Linked DNA regions of Simiduia agarivorans SA1 = DSM 21679. The protein of the gene in region 2 binds, or shares a complex with, the protein of the main gene of each other region. Links are inferred from orthologs where the notes say so. Each region holds a gene or a part of one and is shown on either strand. Other genes may lie near its edges.

Region 1 (8,643 bases), 2.6 Mb from region 2 along the record:
GGATGGCGCTATTCAAAAGCTATGACCTGAATCCCTCCACCGGACAGGCGACCGACCAGATTCTGGCATCCATCAAGGACTCGGTGGTCGAGCGCCTGGCCGATGAGTATATGTCCGGCCTGGATGATTTGGGGGCCGTGTGTAATGTGGTAATAGAGCAGGGCCATCCGGCTGATGTGATTGTCCGCCGCGCCAATTCGATTTCCGCAGACCTTATTGTCATGGGTTCAAGCGCCGGGCCACGCCATGGTTTCAGTTTGTTGGGCTCCTGTACCGCCCGGGTGTTACAAATGGCGCGTCAGCCGGTGTTCACGGTTCCCTTTGTCAATCATGAAGACCCGGGGGTGAGTGAAAACCCGCAGATGAAGTTGTGGTAAGGCCCGACCATCGACAAAATAGGGGGCCTTGACTGGCAAATATCAGTAAACCTATCTATTCTCCATTAGAATATTTTTTGAGTTTCTTATAACGTCGGTTTCGGAAGCCATCTGGAGGGCTTGTATGAAATTGCAACAGCTGCGCTATATCTGGGAAGTGGCTCACCACGACCTGAACGTATCAGCCACAGCGCAGAGCCTCTATACCTCCCAGCCTGGTATCAGCAAGCAAATCAGGTTGCTCGAAGATGAGTTGGGGGTAGAGGTGTTTTCACGCAGCGGAAAGCACCTGACCAGGATTACGCCGGCAGGTGAGGCCATTCTGAAAACGGCCGGTGAAATACTGCGTAAAGTCGAGAGCATCAAGCAGGTTGCCCAGGAGTTTTCTAACGAGAAAAAAGGCAGTCTGTCCATTGCGACGACGCACACGCAAGCGCGTTACGCGCTGCCCAAAGTCATCGAGTCGTTTATAAAAGCCTACCCGGAGGTGTCCCTGCACATGCATCAGGGCACACCCATGCAGATTTCCGAAATGGCTGCAGACGGCACGGTAGACTTTGCCATAGCCACTGAAGCGTTGGAGTTGTTTTCCGATCTGGTGATGATGCCTTGTTATCGCTGGAACCGGTGTGTGGTGGTGCCGCGCAATCATCCTTTGGCACAATCCAGCCAATTGACGCTGGAGGCTGTCGCCAAGCACCCCATTGTGACCTATGTGTTTGGCTTTACCGGCCGGTCGAAGCTTGATGAGGCATTTATCGAGAAAGGTTTAGCACCCAAAGTAGTGTTTACCGCGGCCGACGCCGATGTGATAAAAACCTATGTGCGGCTTGGACTTGGGATCGGCATTATCGCCAAAATGGCTTATAACGAAGAAACAGATAAAGACCTGGTGGCACTTGATGCCAGTCACTTATTTTCGAGCAGCACCACCAAGATTGGTTTCCGGCGCGGTACGTTTTTACGCGGCTTTATGTACGACTTTATTCAGCAATTTGCGCCTCATTTAACCCGTGAAGTGGTGGAAGAGGCTTACCAAAAGCATTCGAAAGCAGAATTGGATGATCTGTTCGATGGCATGGAACTGCCAACTTACTGATTGCAGCGCGTTAAAAAAAGGGCCGTAAGGCCCTTTTTTTATAGGAAGTCCAGATCCGGGCTGTTTTTGAGCAGCTCGGTAGCCACGTCCGTGTCCGTTGTTTTCTGCTCGAGCACATCGCGCAAAAACTTGAGATACACGGTGTAGACCTGCGTATCTTCGCCCGGCGTCTCAACCACAAAAAACGGCGCGCGATTGACGTCTAATTCAGTGGCCAACGCCATACCTGGCGATTGAGGATCTCTCTCATCGGCAATCAGGACTTCATCGATTCGGGCCATATGCCCCGATTGCTCCAGTTTTTCCAATACATCTGCACATTTTTTACAGGGACTGCCATCGGCGAGTATTTTTTTAACCAGTGTAATTTTCAAACGCAGATACCTCGTTTATTTGTCTATGTTACTGGCGTGCAGGCCACACTCTTTTTTAGTGGCTTCTTCCCACCACCAGCGGCCTTCTCGCTCATGCTGATTGGGGCCGACGGCGCGGGTACAGGGTTCGCAACCAATCGAAACAAAGCCGCGGTCGTGTAATGGATTGTACGGTAGGTTGTTTGCCCGGATATAGTCCCATACCGCGCGCGAACTCCAATTGGCCAAAGGGTTAAATTTGGTCAGTTCTCTGCCCGCACCGGCAAAATGCTTGTCGTCCTGAATAACCGGAATATTTGCTCGGGTGCCAGGACTTTGATCCTTTCTTTGGCCGGTAACCCAGGCCTCCAGAGTCTGCAGCTTGCGTTGTAACGGTAGAATTTTCCGTATGCCGCAGCATTCCTGATGATTGTCTTCGTAGAAACTGAACAATCCCTTTTTATTCACAAGCGATTGGACTTGTCCCGCATCGGGGAAAAGGATCTCAAGGTTAAGCTTGTAGGTTTTGCGCACCAGCTCAATGTATTGATAAGTTTCGGGATGCAGTCGACCGGTATCCAGGCTGAAAACCTGTATCTGCGGGTCAATCTGTTTGGCCATATGCACTAACACGATGTCTTCGGCACCGCTGAAGGAAATGGCCAGATCAGCGTAGTGATCTATGGCGTATTCCAAAATCTCGAAAGGTGTCTGCTTTTCGAGACTGGCATTCAGATCGACCAAGGGCAGGGCATCCGTCATGGCGGGCGTTTCCTTATAGTGGCAATGGGGCGCTGAGCTCCCTTGCTGGCTGTGACTTTTAGACGCGCGATTCTAGCAAATCGAATGTTCGGTTATAAACAATGATTGTTTATAGCCATATAACTATAAATAACCATACGGCAGCGGCCGTGGAACAATGGTTAAATTTACACCACATCTAGTGCTTTGTTGAACGATGTATACCCTATGTGGTGTTTTATTGGACTGAAAAGCGCTGTAATTGACCGAAACGTCTTAGATTTAATCAGTATCAATACGGTTTTGGCGCTCTCTCAGGGTTATATGTTCCACGGGAAACATGGGGACATGCTAAGCGCGGTGATTTGTCAGGCGAGCGATTTTATCCAGACTTTCCTGATATTCAGCCTCAGCTTCGGAGCCGATGGTGATACCGCCGCCCCCCCAGCAATACAGGTTGTCTTTGTGCCGGATCAAGGTCCGAATGGTGATGCTGGCATCAAAACAGTTGTTCCTGCCCAAATAGAACATTGAGCCGCAATAGACCGATCGGTTGTTTTGCTCGAGTTCCTGGATAATCTGCATGGCCCGCTTTTTTGGCGCTCCGGTTATGGAGCCGCCCGGAAAGCAGGCCCGCAACAGGTCCAGGGGCTGTTTGTCAGGACAAAGCCTTCCTTTGATGGACGACACCAGATGATGGACGGTAGAAAAACTCTGTAATTCAAACAGCTTCGGCACGCTGACGCTGTGCGGTTGGCACACTTTTGATAGATCGTTGCGCAAAAGGTCTACGATCATCAGGTTTTCAGCGATATCCTTTTCGCTGGCTGAAAGTGCTTGCGCCAACTGTTGATCGTCTTGTGGTCGTTCGCCGCGTCGGATAGTGCCTTTAATGGGTTGGGCGAGTACCAGGCCTTCCTGATCGCAGGATACTAACCGTTCAGGCGAAAAGCTGAGAATCTGATTGTCATCATTGAGGCCAAGGAAGGCGGAAAAGGGCCCGGTCTGTTTGGATCTCAGATCCCGATACAGTGCAATGCCCCGTGACAAAGTCGGGCAGATACCGCTGAACCGCTGTGTGAAATTAATCTGATAACTGTCGCCCTGAGCTATGTAAGTTTTGATCTGCTCGATGGCTTGCTGGTACTCAGGCCAGGCGGTGTCGGGAGACAGGTTGAGGCTGGCAGTGACCGGCGAGCGTTGGTGAACGGACAGTTCAGTGAATAAGTCCCTGATCCTGTTTCTGAATGTCGCGCTCAGGTCGGAGTCGAATAGCAGGTGTGATTTACGTTGTTTTTTATCGGCAATCAACGCCCAATCATATCTGCCAACCCACAGTGCTGGGGCAATTGAATCGCGGGCGGGTGGGGTGCCCAGGTGTTCCCAAACGCCGAAGTCGTAGCCCAAAAATCCCGCCAGCCCACCTGGAAAAGGCAGCTCAGATTTGGCTGGGTCAAGGGATTGGCGTAATGCATCAATGGCCTGCCAGCATATATCCGGGCTGGCGTCGGATTGGGTAAAATGGCCAACACTGGCGCCATTGCAGCTCAGTTGGGTGCCATTGAGCGTCAGCCACTGGCTGGGATTGGCGGTGATGATATGATAGCGGCCCAGATTGGGGTCATTGCTGTCCAGCATCAGCGGGTAGGGTTCATCAGCCAGTGCCGATAACCAGACGCCAGGGTCTGATTGATAGGGAATGTGGTGTATTTCCAATGGCATTGGCGAGAATGTGTCTCCGGTGCTGGGATGCGCATTCTACTCTTCGCGCAGGCCTACCACCAGCGCGTAAGTCAGCACGCACGGAATGGGCTTTGGTTCGTGTCCATTGCCCCTACAGGCCGAGTCAGCAGTGCCTTAGTGTTTTTGGGTTTAATGCCTGCACAGCCGACGCGCGAGCCCGACATCCTGATTGCATTAAGGTTTGTCGCGCGTAAAGCGCAGAGCAAGAGTTTGCCGGAATCGTTCGAGAGCGATAGGCGTTTTTAAGAAAGGAATAGGTAGTAATGCCGGCGCAATTAGGCGTAAAAAGCAGTAGTGGCTTATTTTCAGCGTTGCTGACCGAAGCGGAGCTTAAGGGCGACTATGCGGAAGATGTATATCTCCTCAGGCCTGGCAACAGTCTGGACCCGCAGACTCAGTTTGCGGTGACGCGACTGACCCGGCCCGACCAGCAGGCCTGCGGTGCGCCGGTGGTGTTATTGCACGGGCTCTATCGCAATCGTCAGCAATGGATCGACTCCGGTAAAGGCCTGGCGATAGAGTTGCTTAACCGGGGCTACGATGTCTGGCTGCCGGAGTTGCGCGAGCATGGCAGTTCGCCGCTGCGAACAAATCCACGCATCGATGAGCCCCATGATATCGCCCACTTTGATATTCCCGCGCTCGCTTTGTTTGTGCGTGAGCAATCCGGGAGGGCACCCGCATGGATCAGTATTGATGTCGGTGCTTTGTCTGTTCTCTATGGTTTGTACCACGGTCTGTTGTCCGAAAATCTTGTTTCTGGCTTTATCTCATTGGGCGGACCCTGTGATAAGGACGCCATCAGCCTCGGGCAGCGGTTGGTTGATGCCGGCCATGCGCAAGCGGATGCGCCAGGAATCTGGCGGTGATGAGTATGAACGTCGGGATTGGATAAACGTGTGGCGCAAGCGTTTTGATTTGTTGAGCCGTTGGCGTAATCGGCCAGTGAAAGGCTTGTGCGCGTACCTCAATACCGGCAAAGAGGCAATGCACATAATTGCTCCCGCCCATTTCGCGTCCCGGTTGCTTCGGTGGCAGGGGCTAAGTGGTGTCGCTACTGACTTTGTGGTCGACGCCAATGAGCAATGTGCAACGGCGCGCGCGTGGCTCAGTCTGCCGGACACGTTATCACTGGTTTTGCCGGTGATCACCCACAAACTCGAACGCTTTTTCAAACCAGAGGAAAACTGAGTTGGCCTATCGGGAGCTGGAAAAATTACATCGGATGCACGATGGTTATATCCGCGCTTTCGATCTGAATGGACATCCGTTACTGCTGGTGCAGGATGACGGCGTGCCCCGTTTGTTAATAAACCGGTGTCCTCATATGGATGCGCGAATGGATCGCGGACAGGTGGCTAACGGCCATATACGTTGCCCGGTACACGGCATTGCGTTCAGTTTATCCTCCGGCATGGCAGAGGGACCGATGGCCCATTGCCTGAAGCAGTTAGAAACCTTGCCCCTGGTTTACCAGGGCAGTGGCGTGGGTGTTGAGCTATAGCCGCTATCCGTGCCCTGAATGATGTGCGCGCCCGACCGGTTGGCATAATACCGCGTTTCAACTCTATTGCAGGAGCCATGAATGAACCCGCGCCAATGGTCCACCCCCGATATTGCCGATCAATTCCCCGACGCGATACGCGTGTTGCATCCCATTTTTCAGTGTTTCGGTGGTCACACCGCATTCTGCGGCGAAGTGATTACCGTGCGCTGCTTTGAAGATAACTCCAGGGTTAAAGCGTTGGCCTCAGAGCCTGGTGCTGGTCGGGTGATGGTGGTGGATGGTGCAGGTTCGCTGCGTCGTGCCTTGTTAGGTGATCAGATTGCCGCCAATGCGTTGAAAAACGGTTGGGCCGGCTTTGTTATTAATGGCTGCGTGCGCGATGTTGAAATCCTGAAAACGTTACCCTTGGGGGTTCGGGCTCTGCATGCCTGCCCGGTAAAAACCGAAAAACTTGACCGTGGTGAAACCAACGTAACTATCGCTTTCGCCGGGGTGGAATTTAAATCGGGTCAATACCTCTACGCCGATCAAAGCGGCATTCTGATTCTCGAGCACGCCGTCGAGTTATAGTTGCTTGTTGTTCAGGCCGGCCAGTGGCTGTGCTATCGGACATCCTCTTTATCTATAGGCATCGCCAGTGCGCCCCCGTCCTCGTTGGTCGCGCTGGTTTTTTTGACGCTGATTTTTGTGCAAAAAAAGGGCTGCATGAGCAGCCCTGAAATTTACACCTTTGGCTATCTAAGTTGGCACTTAACCAAACTGGTTCATGGTGTTGTCTTTACCTGAGGCCTTCAGGGCTGCGTCGCCAGAGAAGTACTCTTTGTGATCGTCGCCCATATCAGAGCCTGCCATGTTCTGGTGTTTAACACAGGCAATGCCCTGGCGGATTTCTTTGCGCTGTACGCCTTCAACGTAGGCCAGCATACCCTGCTCACCGAAGTAACCTTTGGCCAGGTTGTCAGTAGACAGGGCCGCGGTGTGGTAGGTGGGCAGTGTGATCAGGTGGTGGAAAATGCCGGCTTCACGTGAACCATCTTTCTGGAACGTCTGGATACGGGCATCGGCTTCTTTGGAAAGCTCGGTGTTGTCGTATTCTTCGCTCATCAGGTTGGCGCGATCGTAAGCAGACACGTCCTTGCCAGCCTCTTTCCACGCATCGAATACTTGCTGGCGGAAGTTCAGCGTCCAGTTGAACGACGGCGAGTTGTTGTACACCAGCTTGGCGTCGGGTACCACTTCTTTGATGCGGTTTACCATGGCTGCAATCTGGCCAACGTGTGGCTTTTCGGTCTCGATCCACAACAGGTCGGCGCCGTTTTGCAGAGAAGTGATGCAATCCAGAACCACACGGTCTTCGCCGGTGCCCTTGCGGAATTGGAACAGGCCGGAGGCCAGGCGCTTGGGTCGCAGCAACTTACCATTGCGGTTGATGATGACATCGCCATTTTTCATGTCGGCTGCATCAACTTCTTCTGCATCCAGGAAGCTGTTGTACAGGTCGCCCAGATCGCCCGGCTCTTTGGTGACGGCGATTTGCTTGGTCAGGCCGGCGCCCAGGGAGTCGGTGCGGGCAACGATCACGCCGTCTTCTACGCCCAACTCAAGGAAGGCGTAACGCACAGCGCGGATTTTGGCCAGGAAGTCGGCGTGCGGTACGGTCACCTTGCCGTCCTGATGCCCACATTGCTTCTCGTCAGACACCTGGTTTTCGATCTGAATGCAGCAAGCACCAGCTTCGATCATTTTCTTGGCCAGCAGGTAAGTGGCTTCTTCGTTACCAAAGCCTGCATCGATATCGGCAATGATCGGCACAACGTGGGTTTCGAAGTTGTCAATCTTGCTCTGTATTTCTTTGGCCTTGGCCTGATCATCCTGGGCGCGGGCTTCGTCCAGCTGGCGGAACAGACCGCCCAGTTCGCGTGCATCGGCCTGACGCAGGAAGGTGTAGAGCTCTTCAATCAGTGCCGCTACCGAAGTCTTTTCGTGCATTGACTGGTCGGGTAGAGGGCCGAATTCGCTGCGCAGTGCGGCAACCATCCAACCGGACAGGTACAGGTAGCGGCGCTTGGTATTACCCAGGTGTTTTTTGATCGCGATCAGCTTTTGCTGGCCGATGAAACCGTGCCAGCAACCCAGCGATTGGGTGTACTCAGCGGTATTGGCATCGTAGGCTGCCATGTCTTCACGCATGATTTTGGCCGTGTACTTGGCGATATCCAGACCGGTTTTAAAGCGGTTCTGGGCGCGCATACGTGCGGCGTATTCTGGATTGATTGCTTCCCACTTGCTGCCCTGGGTGTCGCGCAGCTTGGCAATTGCGGCAATGTCGTTGGTGTATTGAGACATGGTGTAAATCCTTCCCGTCCGGGTTAATGAATCTGAGCGCCTCTTCAGTATTGACTAAATTTTCGCCCATCAAGCATCTATTGCTTGAGATCAGGATAGGACCTGTGCCATGATTTGCCTAATTTATAGTTGTTATCCCCGGCATCACAGTTATGAATGTGTGTGACCGTTCAGGCTTATGCGGTCAGTCATTGGGGTCTTTGATGTGGTGCCGGATGGTGGCGCGGTAATAAAACAGAACGAGGGGGAGCTCCGTGAATATTAACCGAATTGACCTGAACTTACTGGTATATCTGGATGTTTTGTTGCGCGAGCGTAATGTTACTAAGGCGGCCAGCCACCTTGGCCTGAGCCAGCCCGCCATGAGTAATGGCCTGAGGCGTCTGCGGGACCTGTTTGAGGATCCCTTGTTAGTGCGCACCAGTGAAGGCATGACACCAACCGAGCGGGCCTTGGGGTTACAGCCGGTGATTCGCG
Region 2 (8,429 bases):
GCCATGACACTTTGGCGCGCGGCCTACACCCTGTGCTGCACCCGTCAGACCCGGCTCTACCCGGGCGCGTCCGAATTACTGGCCGCGCTGCAAAACGCCGGTTGCCGGCTGGCGCTCACCACCAATAAACCGATCCAGTTTGCCCGCCCATTGCTCGAACATCTGGGCATCAACGCACGCTTTGATTGGGTACTGGGGGGCGAATGCGTACCCGAGAAAAAACCCGCGCCGCACATGCTGCTGGAGGTCATGCGGGACGCCGGTATTGGTGCTGACGCCAGCCTGATGGTTGGCGACTCCTCCGCCGATATCGGCGCTGCCCGCGCCGCTGGCGTGAAAGTGGCGGCGGTGACGTTTGGTTACGACAATGGCAACCCGGTGGCGGGATTGAATCCGGATTTATTGGTTGATGGGTTGGTTGAGTTGTTGCCCTAGGGGAATAATTCAACCCTCTTAGCCGTATTCGCTTCGACAGAAAAGCGTTAGTCCGCACGCTGGGTGGCGGTTCGTCTGGGACATTTGCCGCTCAACGATACATCCCCTGTATCGATTCGCTAGCGCCACATCCCTGTGGCTTGCAAATGCCCCAGACGAACCGCCAAACCAAGTTCAGAAGTTGATTCAGACAGATTAGATTCTTTGACCCTTTTTCCAATAGTAAGCGATCGTTTTATCTATCATTTGAATTTCGCGGCAAAAGGCACATTGGTGGAAAGGACTGTAAGGCGACAGCTTCGCAAACCCCAGGGATGGGGTGAGAGCGCATCAAAACAGGACGTTTTGCTAAGCGGTGAAGCTGTCGCCTTACAGGCCCATGGGCACAAAAGTCACCACATCCACTGTTTTCGCGGATGCAATATTGCTATGAGCGCAGACTTTAACCGTTAAAGATATCCGTACTTCAAATGATCTTAATGGCCGGTAGCAGAATCTACTTCCTCCGGCGCATTAATGACATCGTCCCAAAGATTCCAGCGCCGCTCCGCCTGTTTGTGCAGCGGCAAACCGCGTATCCAATAATCCGTCAGCTTTTGCAGCGTGCCATTGGTGCGCTTGATGCTGAGCCACTGCCGGGTGTAGAGCACGAAGGCAAGATCGTTGCTGGCCAGTGGCATGGCCATGGGCACGGGCGGCAGCGCCGGTTGGGGCACCACCACGCCGTATTCCGGGTACAACAAGGTCCAGGCCGAAGCACCGGCAGCGCCGAACACAATGGCATCCAGTTCCGGCCGGTTGCCTTTGACAAATTCGCGCGGCGAGGCGATTTCTTCCACCTGCCAGTTCGGCAGCGTGGCGCGCAGCGAACTGGCCAGGTAATACGCATTGGGCACGCCCAAGTGCCATTTTTTACTGCCCTCAATGGCCGACCAATCGCGCAGCTCGGCGCGCTTGTCTTTGTGCACCAACAACGCCAGGGTTTCGCTGATATGGCTTTCGCCCAGCGTGAACTGGCTGATGGCCGCCGGCGTCAGTGCCACACCCGCCGCCATATCCAGATAGCCGCTATCCAACAGCCGCGCCACATCTTTTCGGTAAACCCGCACGAACTCCACCGCCACACCCAGATCGCGTGCCAACTGGTGCGCCAACTCCACATCCAGTCCGACCAACTCACCTTGTTGGTTGTGGAATGCGTAGGGTAACCAATCGCGGTAATAACCAAACCGCAGCAGCTTGCGCGCGGCGATGCGCTCCAGGGTATTACCGGCCGGCTCCACCGGCAGGTGCGCTGGCAATTCCAATCGATTGACGGAACGCGCCGCGGGTAACAACAAGGGCCGCTCAATGAATTCGTTATAGGCGGTGTAATCGTGACCCACGGCCTTGTACAAAAACCGCAGCGAGTAAGACATGGCCAAAACCACCGTCAACACGATCAACGCAAACCGCAGCATGGCCTTTGGCTGCCAACGCCACTTTTTTGTCACCCCGGTGGCGATGAGAATAGCCAGGGTGACAATAAACATGACCGAGGTCATGGCACCCAAGCGATTGGAAAAAATATTCTCCGAGATCAGAAACAAATCGAAAATTTCCGCCGGAATTTTGTAGCTGTGCAGAATCGCCGGGACGGCGGAAAAACTGGACGCAAACAGGTTGAACAACCCACTGATCAATAACCCAGGGTAATCCGCCAGGGGCACCGGCTCGCCGGTAAACCAACCGGCGAACAAGACAAACAGCAGCGCAAACAACTTGCCAGCCACCGGCAAAGAAAATGCCGCCGGCACCACTACTTCCACCAGGTTGGCGGCGTCGGAGGTTTTTTCGTAGGAGCGCAGGAACAGTTGACGGGTGTTTTCCACAATCAGCGGCAACACAATAAACAGGTTGCCGGTGGCAAACGCGGTAATCAGGGCATCGCGGCTCACGCTCAGCACTTCGCTGTAACGCACGTTGGTCAGGGTCTTGACCAGCATGGGGAATACCCAGAAGGTCAGCAACGCGGTGATAACCGTCAGCGTCGTCAGATACACATACAAGCCTTTCAGCGCCTCATAGTTGAGGCTGCCCGCCGCACTGGCAGCGATGGCAAATACCCCCACCGGCGCGGTGCGCATCACCAGCCCGGCCATCTCGGCAATGGCATTCTGGATTTCATTGACCACCTTGAGCAGGTGGTCGCGCTCGGCTAAACGCAGTACACCCACCCCCAGCACCACCGAGAACACCACCACCGCCGGTACCGCGCCAGCGCCCAGCGAATAGAAGATGTTGATCGGCAGGAACGTGGACATGAAGTCAAAGCCCTGGGCGGGCTCAAGCATGGAGGGGCTGAAGTAGGATGCCGATTGCCATTGGGGAAACGCCAGGGTCGCCAGCGCAATCAAGGTCAACGTCAGGCCCCACAGAACGGCCAGCACCACCGCCGCGTAACGGGCCAGGGTTTTGGCCTGGGCTTTTTTCAGTACACCCACGGCCGAGATCAGTGACACAATGATGTAGGGCAGTACCGTCATCTGCAGCAGGCCAAGGAAAACATCACCCACCCAGGCCACCACTTCCATGCGTTCACCCAATGCCACACCGGCAATCAGGCCGAACAACAATCCAAGCAGTATCCGATTCGACAGCAACATGCAGAAGATCCCCGGTAATAAATATTGCGGCATTATCGCCCAAAGGCCCGCCTGCCGGTACAGCCGCACCGGCAAAACGCCCAACAGTAGGCAAATGTGGCGTTTTTCAGTAGACTAGCGGCCGTTCTTACAAGCAAGTCCCAGATATCTGGATCAGCACATGGTATTGGCAACTTCCACACACCAGGCCCACAGCCTGCGATGGCGTCACTGAAGCACATTCAGTATTACGTACCGGTAAAGCCGGCACCGAGCCTCTGCGCACGCGCCCAGAGCGCACAAGACCCAACGATAGGAACCCGATGCCCATGCCTCTCACACAAGACGCATACCTCACACTTTGCCAACAGGGCTACAACCGCATCCCGCTCACCCGCGAGCTATTGGCCGACATGGACACGCCCCTGTCCAGCTACCTGAAATTTGCCAAAGGCCCCTACTCCTATCTGCTGGAGTCGGTGCAAGGCGGCGAGAAATGGGGCCGTTACTCCATTATCGGTCTGCCGGCGCGTCAACTGTTGCGGGTGACCGGCGAGCAGATCCAGGTTGAACTGGACGGGCAGGTTACCGAGCGCCATGAAAGCGCCGACCCGCTCGCGTTTGTGGACGAATTCAAAGCCCGCTTCAAGGCCCCGGAGCTGGAGGGCCTGCCCCGCTTTAACGGCGGTCTGGTGGGTTACTTCGGCTACGACTGCGTGCGCTATGTGGAACCCAAACTCAAGGCCAGCCAACCCGCCGATGTGATCGGCACCCCGGACATTTTATTGATGGTGTCCGATGAGCTGCTGGTTTTCGACAATCTGGCCGGCAAGCTGATTCTAATTGTGCACGCCGATGGCAAGCCCGAGGGTTTCGCCACCGCCGAAAAAAGACTGGACCAACTGCAGGCCAAGCTTGAAGCGCCGGCGCCCGCCACGCCGCCCATGCGCCTGCAGGGCCAGGCCGCACGCGAGGCGGATTTTACCTCCAGCTTCGGCGAGCAGAATTTTCACCAGGCGGTGGACAAAATCAAAGACTATGTACTGGCCGGCGACACCATGCAGGTGGTGGTCTCGCAGCGCCTGTCGATTCCGTTCAGCGCCGAACCGCTCAATCTGTACCGCGCCTTGCGGGTGCTGAATCCGTCGCCCTACATGTATTTTCTCGATCTCGGCGACCATCAGGTGGTGGGCTCCAGCCCGGAAATCCTGGCCCGGTTTGAGCACGGCGAAGTCACCGTCCGGCCCATTGCCGGCACCCGCCGGCGCGGCCACACCGAAGAAGAAGATCGCGCGCTGGAACAGGATCTGGTGAACGATCCCAAAGAAATTGCCGAGCACCTGATGCTCATCGACCTGGGCCGCAACGACGTGGGCCGGGTAGCCGAAACCGGCAGTGTGCAACTTACCGACAAAATGGTGGTGGAGCGCTACAGCCACGTGATGCACATCACCAGCAACGTCACCGGCAAAGTGAAGCCGGGTCTGACCGCCATGGACGTACTGCGCGCTGCGCTACCGGCGGGCACGCTTTCTGGCGCACCGAAAATCCGCGCCATGGAAATTATCGACGAGCTGGAAAGCGAAAAACGCGGCATTTACGGTGGCGCCGTGGGCTATCTGGACTGGAATGGCGCCATGGACACCGCCATCGCCATCCGCACCGCGGTGATAAAAAACGGCACTCTGTACATTCAGGCCGGTGCCGGCGTGGTGGCCGACTCCCAGCCCGCACTGGAATGGAAAGAAACCATGAACAAAGCCCGCGCCATGTTCCGCGCGGTCGATATGGTTCTGTAAGGGAAGGAGAAAAAAAATGCTGTTAATGATCGACAATTACGACTCCTTTACCTACAACGTGGTGCAGTACCTGAGCGAATTGGGTGCAGACGTAAACGTCGTGCGCAACGATGAAATCGCCGTCAGCGATATCGAATCGCTCGCACCCGAGCGCATCGTGGTATCGCCCGGCCCCTGCACGCCCAACGAAGCCGGCATTTCCATGGACACCATCCGCACCTACGCCGGCAAGCTACCTCTACTGGGTGTTTGCCTGGGCCATCAATCCATCGGCCAGGTGTTCGGCGGCAAGATTGTGCGCGCGCGCCAGGTGATGCACGGCAAAACCTCGCCCGTCTATCACAACAACACCGGCGTGTTCAAAGGCCTGAAAAATCCGCTCATCTGCACCCGCTACCATTCGCTGGTAATTGAAAAAGACAGCCTGCCGGATTGCCTCGAAATTACTGCCTGGACCCAGACCGAGGACGGCCAGATCGACGAAATCATGGGCGTGCGCCACAAAACCCTGAACGTGGAAGGCGTGCAGTTTCACCCGGAATCCATTTTGTCGGAACAGGGCCACGACCTGTTCAACAATTTCCTGAAATCCTGACGGGGCCATCACATGGAATTGAAAACCGCACTCAGCCAGATTGCCGCCGGGCACTCACTGTCGCAGGACGAGATGACCGAGGTAATGCGCGCAGTGATGACAGGCCAAGCCACCGACGCGCAAATCGGCGCCCTGCTCATGGGCCTGCGCATGAAGGGCGAAAGCGTGGATGAAATCACCGGCGCCGCCAGCGTCATGCGCGAGCTGGCCGCCAAAGTGGAGATCGACCAGACCCATTTAGTCGACACCTGCGGCACCGGCGGCGACGGCGCCAACCTGTTCAACGTGTCCACGGCAGCTGCTTTTGTGGTGGCTGCTGCCGGCGGCCGCGTGGCCAAGCACGGCAACCGTTCCGTCTCCAGCTCCACCGGCAGTGCCGATGTGCTGGAAGCCGCCGGCGTGCACCTGAATCTCCAACCGGAACAGGTGAAAAAGTGTATCGAATCCCTGGGCGTGGGTTTTATGTTTGCGCCCGCGCACCACAGCGCCATGAAGCACGCCATTGGCCCGCGCCGCGACATGGGCATGCGCACCATCTTCAATATGCTGGGCCCCATGACCAACCCGGCCATGGTCAAACGCCAGGTCATCGGTGTATTCAATGCTGACTTGTGTCAGGTCATGGCAGAAGTGCTGGGCCGGCTCGGCAGTGAACATGTACTGGTGGTACACGCCGCTGATGGGCTGGACGAAATTTCCATCGCCGCCGACACCACGGTGGCGGAACTGAAAAACGGCAGCGTCACCCGCTATACCATCAAGCCGGAAGATTTCGGTATCGCCCGTCAGCCCCTGGACGGCCTGGGCGTGAACACCGCGGAAGAATCTTTGACATTGATTAAAAATGCGCTCGGCAAACGCGACAGCAACGCGGCGGAAAAAGCCGCCGACCTCATCGCGCTCAATGCCGGCGCCGCCATTTACGTGGCCGGCATTGCCAGCTCGCTGGCGGAGGGCGTCGCCATGGCGCAGGACGCAGTAGGCTCCGGCCTGGCGCGGGAAAAAATTCAGGAACTGGCGGCATTTACCGAATGCCTGATTTCGGTGTAAGCCAGTTAAAACCGATATGAGATACATTGCATGACCGATACACCCACGGTTTTAAAAAAAATCCTGGCAAGAAAACGCGAAGAGATCGCCGAACGCAGCCAGAACACCAGCATTCAGTCCCTGCTCGATAGCGCACGCCACCAGTCGGCGCCACGCGGGTTCGTCGCTGCTATTGAACGCAAACTGGAACAGCAACTGGCGGCGGTAATTGCCGAAGTGAAAAAAGCCTCGCCTTCCAAAGGCGTGATCCGGGAAAACTTTGTGCCCACGGAAATTGCCAAGAGCTACGAAAAAGGCGGCGCTGCCTGCTTATCGGTGCTGACCGACCGGGATTTTTTCCAGGGCCATGAGGAATACCTGAAGCAGGCGCGCAACAGCACCAGCCTGCCGGTGATCCGCAAGGATTTCATCATCGATGATTACCAGATCGCGGAAGCCCGCGCCATCGGCGCCGACTGCATCCTGCTGATTGTCGCGGCACTGGACAAGCAACAGCTCAACAGCCTCAATGCCACCGCGCTGGAGCTGGGCATGGATGTGCTGGTGGAGGTGCATGATAGCGCCGAGCTGGATCTTGCACTAGAGTTACCCAACAAACTGATCGGGATCAACAACCGCAATCTGCACACCTTTGAAACCAGTCTGGACAACACGTTCAATTTGTTGCCGCACATTGGTAGTGATCGCATTGTGGTGACCGAATCCGGTATTCACAATATCGACGATGTGAAAATCATGCGCGGGCACAACGTCAACGCATTTCTGGTGGGAGAAGCGTTCATGCGCGACGAAGAACCCGGCCGCCGGCTGATGGAAATGTTCAACTGATGGCGGCTAACCTCTGATGGAGAGCTGGCTGGCGGCACTGCAAGCCGAGCCAATCGCCATGTGCCTAGCCATTTTTCTGGCGCGCCTGACCGACGTGAGCTTAGGCACGCTGCGCACGCTGATGGTGTTCCGGGGCTATCGCGCGATCAGTGCGCTGGTGGGATTTTTTGAGGTCCTGCTGTGGATTCTGGCGGCAAGCCAGGTGATTACTCACCTCGATCAATGGTACCTTGCCATCGCCTACGCCGGTGGCTTTGCCGCCGGCAATTACGCCGGTATCACCCTCGAAGCCAAGCTTGCCATGGGCCGGGAACTGGTGCGCATCGTCACCGACAACCCCGACCTGTGCCTGGCCGCCGAATTACGTAAGCACGGGTATTCGGTGATCGAGCTGGCGGCCCGCTTCGACGATGACAGAAACGTGGAAATTTTGCTCATTTCGGAGTCGCGTAAACGTATCCCCGAATTGTGCCGGTTAATCGGCACGCTCGATCCGCGCGCTTTTTATACCACCTCCGACATCAAGAAACAGATTCAGGTCGAGCAGCTGCTCAGCAATGAAAAGCCGGTCATCAACGCCGGCTGGCGGGTCATCGGCAAACGCAAATAAACTCACGGTGAACACATGTTCCGCATTTCCTCCCTGCTCTGGATTTTTACCGGCCTGCTGTGTCTTGCCGGTTGCAGTCTTTACCTCAGTAAGCAGCTGGACCAACAATTCGGCGTAGAGTCCCCTCTCAATCGCATCATCCTGCCCAACAATTCCTTCGCCGTTACCCCTACCGATTCGCCCAATTACTACACCGATGTGGCGCCGGTGCTGGAAAAGCGCTGCGTGGTTTGCCACGCCTGTTACGACGCGCCTTGCCAACTGAAGCTGGAGTCTCTTGCCGGACTAGAACGCGGCGCCAACAGCCAGAAAGTGTACAACGGTACCCGCTTGCTCGCCGCCAACCTGACGCGCCTGTTCGAAGATGCCGACAGCACCCAGGCATGGCGCGACAAAGGCTTTTTTCCGGTGCTGAACGAACGTCAGCAAACCCCTGAGGCGCACAAGGCATCGGTTTTTTATCGCATGCTGGCGCTCAAGCAACAGCA

The links.
Region 1: the proteins of M5M_RS15165 (region 2) and pabB are in contact, whole or in part, in a solved structure (PDB 8RP0), measured with the Escherichia coli proteins. The link is inferred for Simiduia agarivorans SA1 = DSM 21679 from one-to-one orthologs.

The regions. Positions count from the first base shown.
Region 1 is NC_018868.3:708,134-716,776, reverse strand. Bases 2,108-5,103 are described here. They hold pabB (aminodeoxychorismate synthase component I), read right to left. Parts: upstream 4,293-5,103; coding sequence 2,922-4,292; downstream 2,108-2,921. Other genes in these bases: M5M_RS03190 (alpha/beta fold family hydrolase), read left to right, coding at 4,577-5,103; M5M_RS03205 (phosphoadenylyl-sulfate reductase), read right to left, coding at 2,108-2,591. Outside these bases: M5M_RS03220 (universal stress protein), read left to right, coding at 1-377; HTH-type transcriptional regulator CysB, read left to right, coding at 502-1,476; M5M_RS03210 (hypothetical protein), read right to left, coding at 1,515-1,850; more of M5M_RS03205, read right to left, coding at 1,866-2,107; more of M5M_RS03190, read left to right, coding at 5,104-5,182; M5M_RS19290 (hypothetical protein), read left to right, coding at 5,160-5,504; M5M_RS03185 (Rieske (2Fe-2S) protein), read left to right, coding at 5,506-5,817; ribonuclease E activity regulator RraA, read left to right, coding at 5,899-6,390; M5M_RS03175 (isocitrate lyase), read right to left, coding at 6,571-8,166; M5M_RS03170 (LysR family transcriptional regulator), read left to right, coding at 8,421-8,643. UniProt on the Escherichia coli protein: Part of a heterodimeric complex that catalyzes the two-step biosynthesis of 4-amino-4-deoxychorismate (ADC), a precursor of p-aminobenzoate (PABA) and tetrahydrofolate.
Region 2 is NC_018868.3:3,350,717-3,359,145, reverse strand. Bases 3,882-6,663 are described here. They hold M5M_RS15165 (anthranilate synthase component II), read left to right. Parts: upstream 3,882-4,874; coding sequence 4,875-5,453; downstream 5,454-6,663. Other genes in these bases: trpC (indole-3-glycerol phosphate synthase TrpC), read left to right, coding at 6,534-6,663; trpD (anthranilate phosphoribosyltransferase), read left to right, coding at 5,466-6,503; trpE (anthranilate synthase component I), read left to right, coding at 3,882-4,858. In the rest of the region: M5M_RS15180 (phosphoglycolate phosphatase), read left to right, coding at 1-435; M5M_RS15175 (cation:dicarboxylate symporter family transporter), read right to left, coding at 912-3,080; more of trpE, read left to right, coding at 3,389-3,881; more of trpC, read left to right, coding at 6,664-7,331; M5M_RS15150 (DUF2179 domain-containing protein), read left to right, coding at 7,348-7,941; M5M_RS15145 (fatty acid cis/trans isomerase), read left to right, coding at 7,957-8,429. UniProt on the Escherichia coli protein: Part of a heterodimeric complex that catalyzes the two-step biosynthesis of 4-amino-4-deoxychorismate (ADC), a precursor of p-aminobenzoate (PABA) and tetrahydrofolate.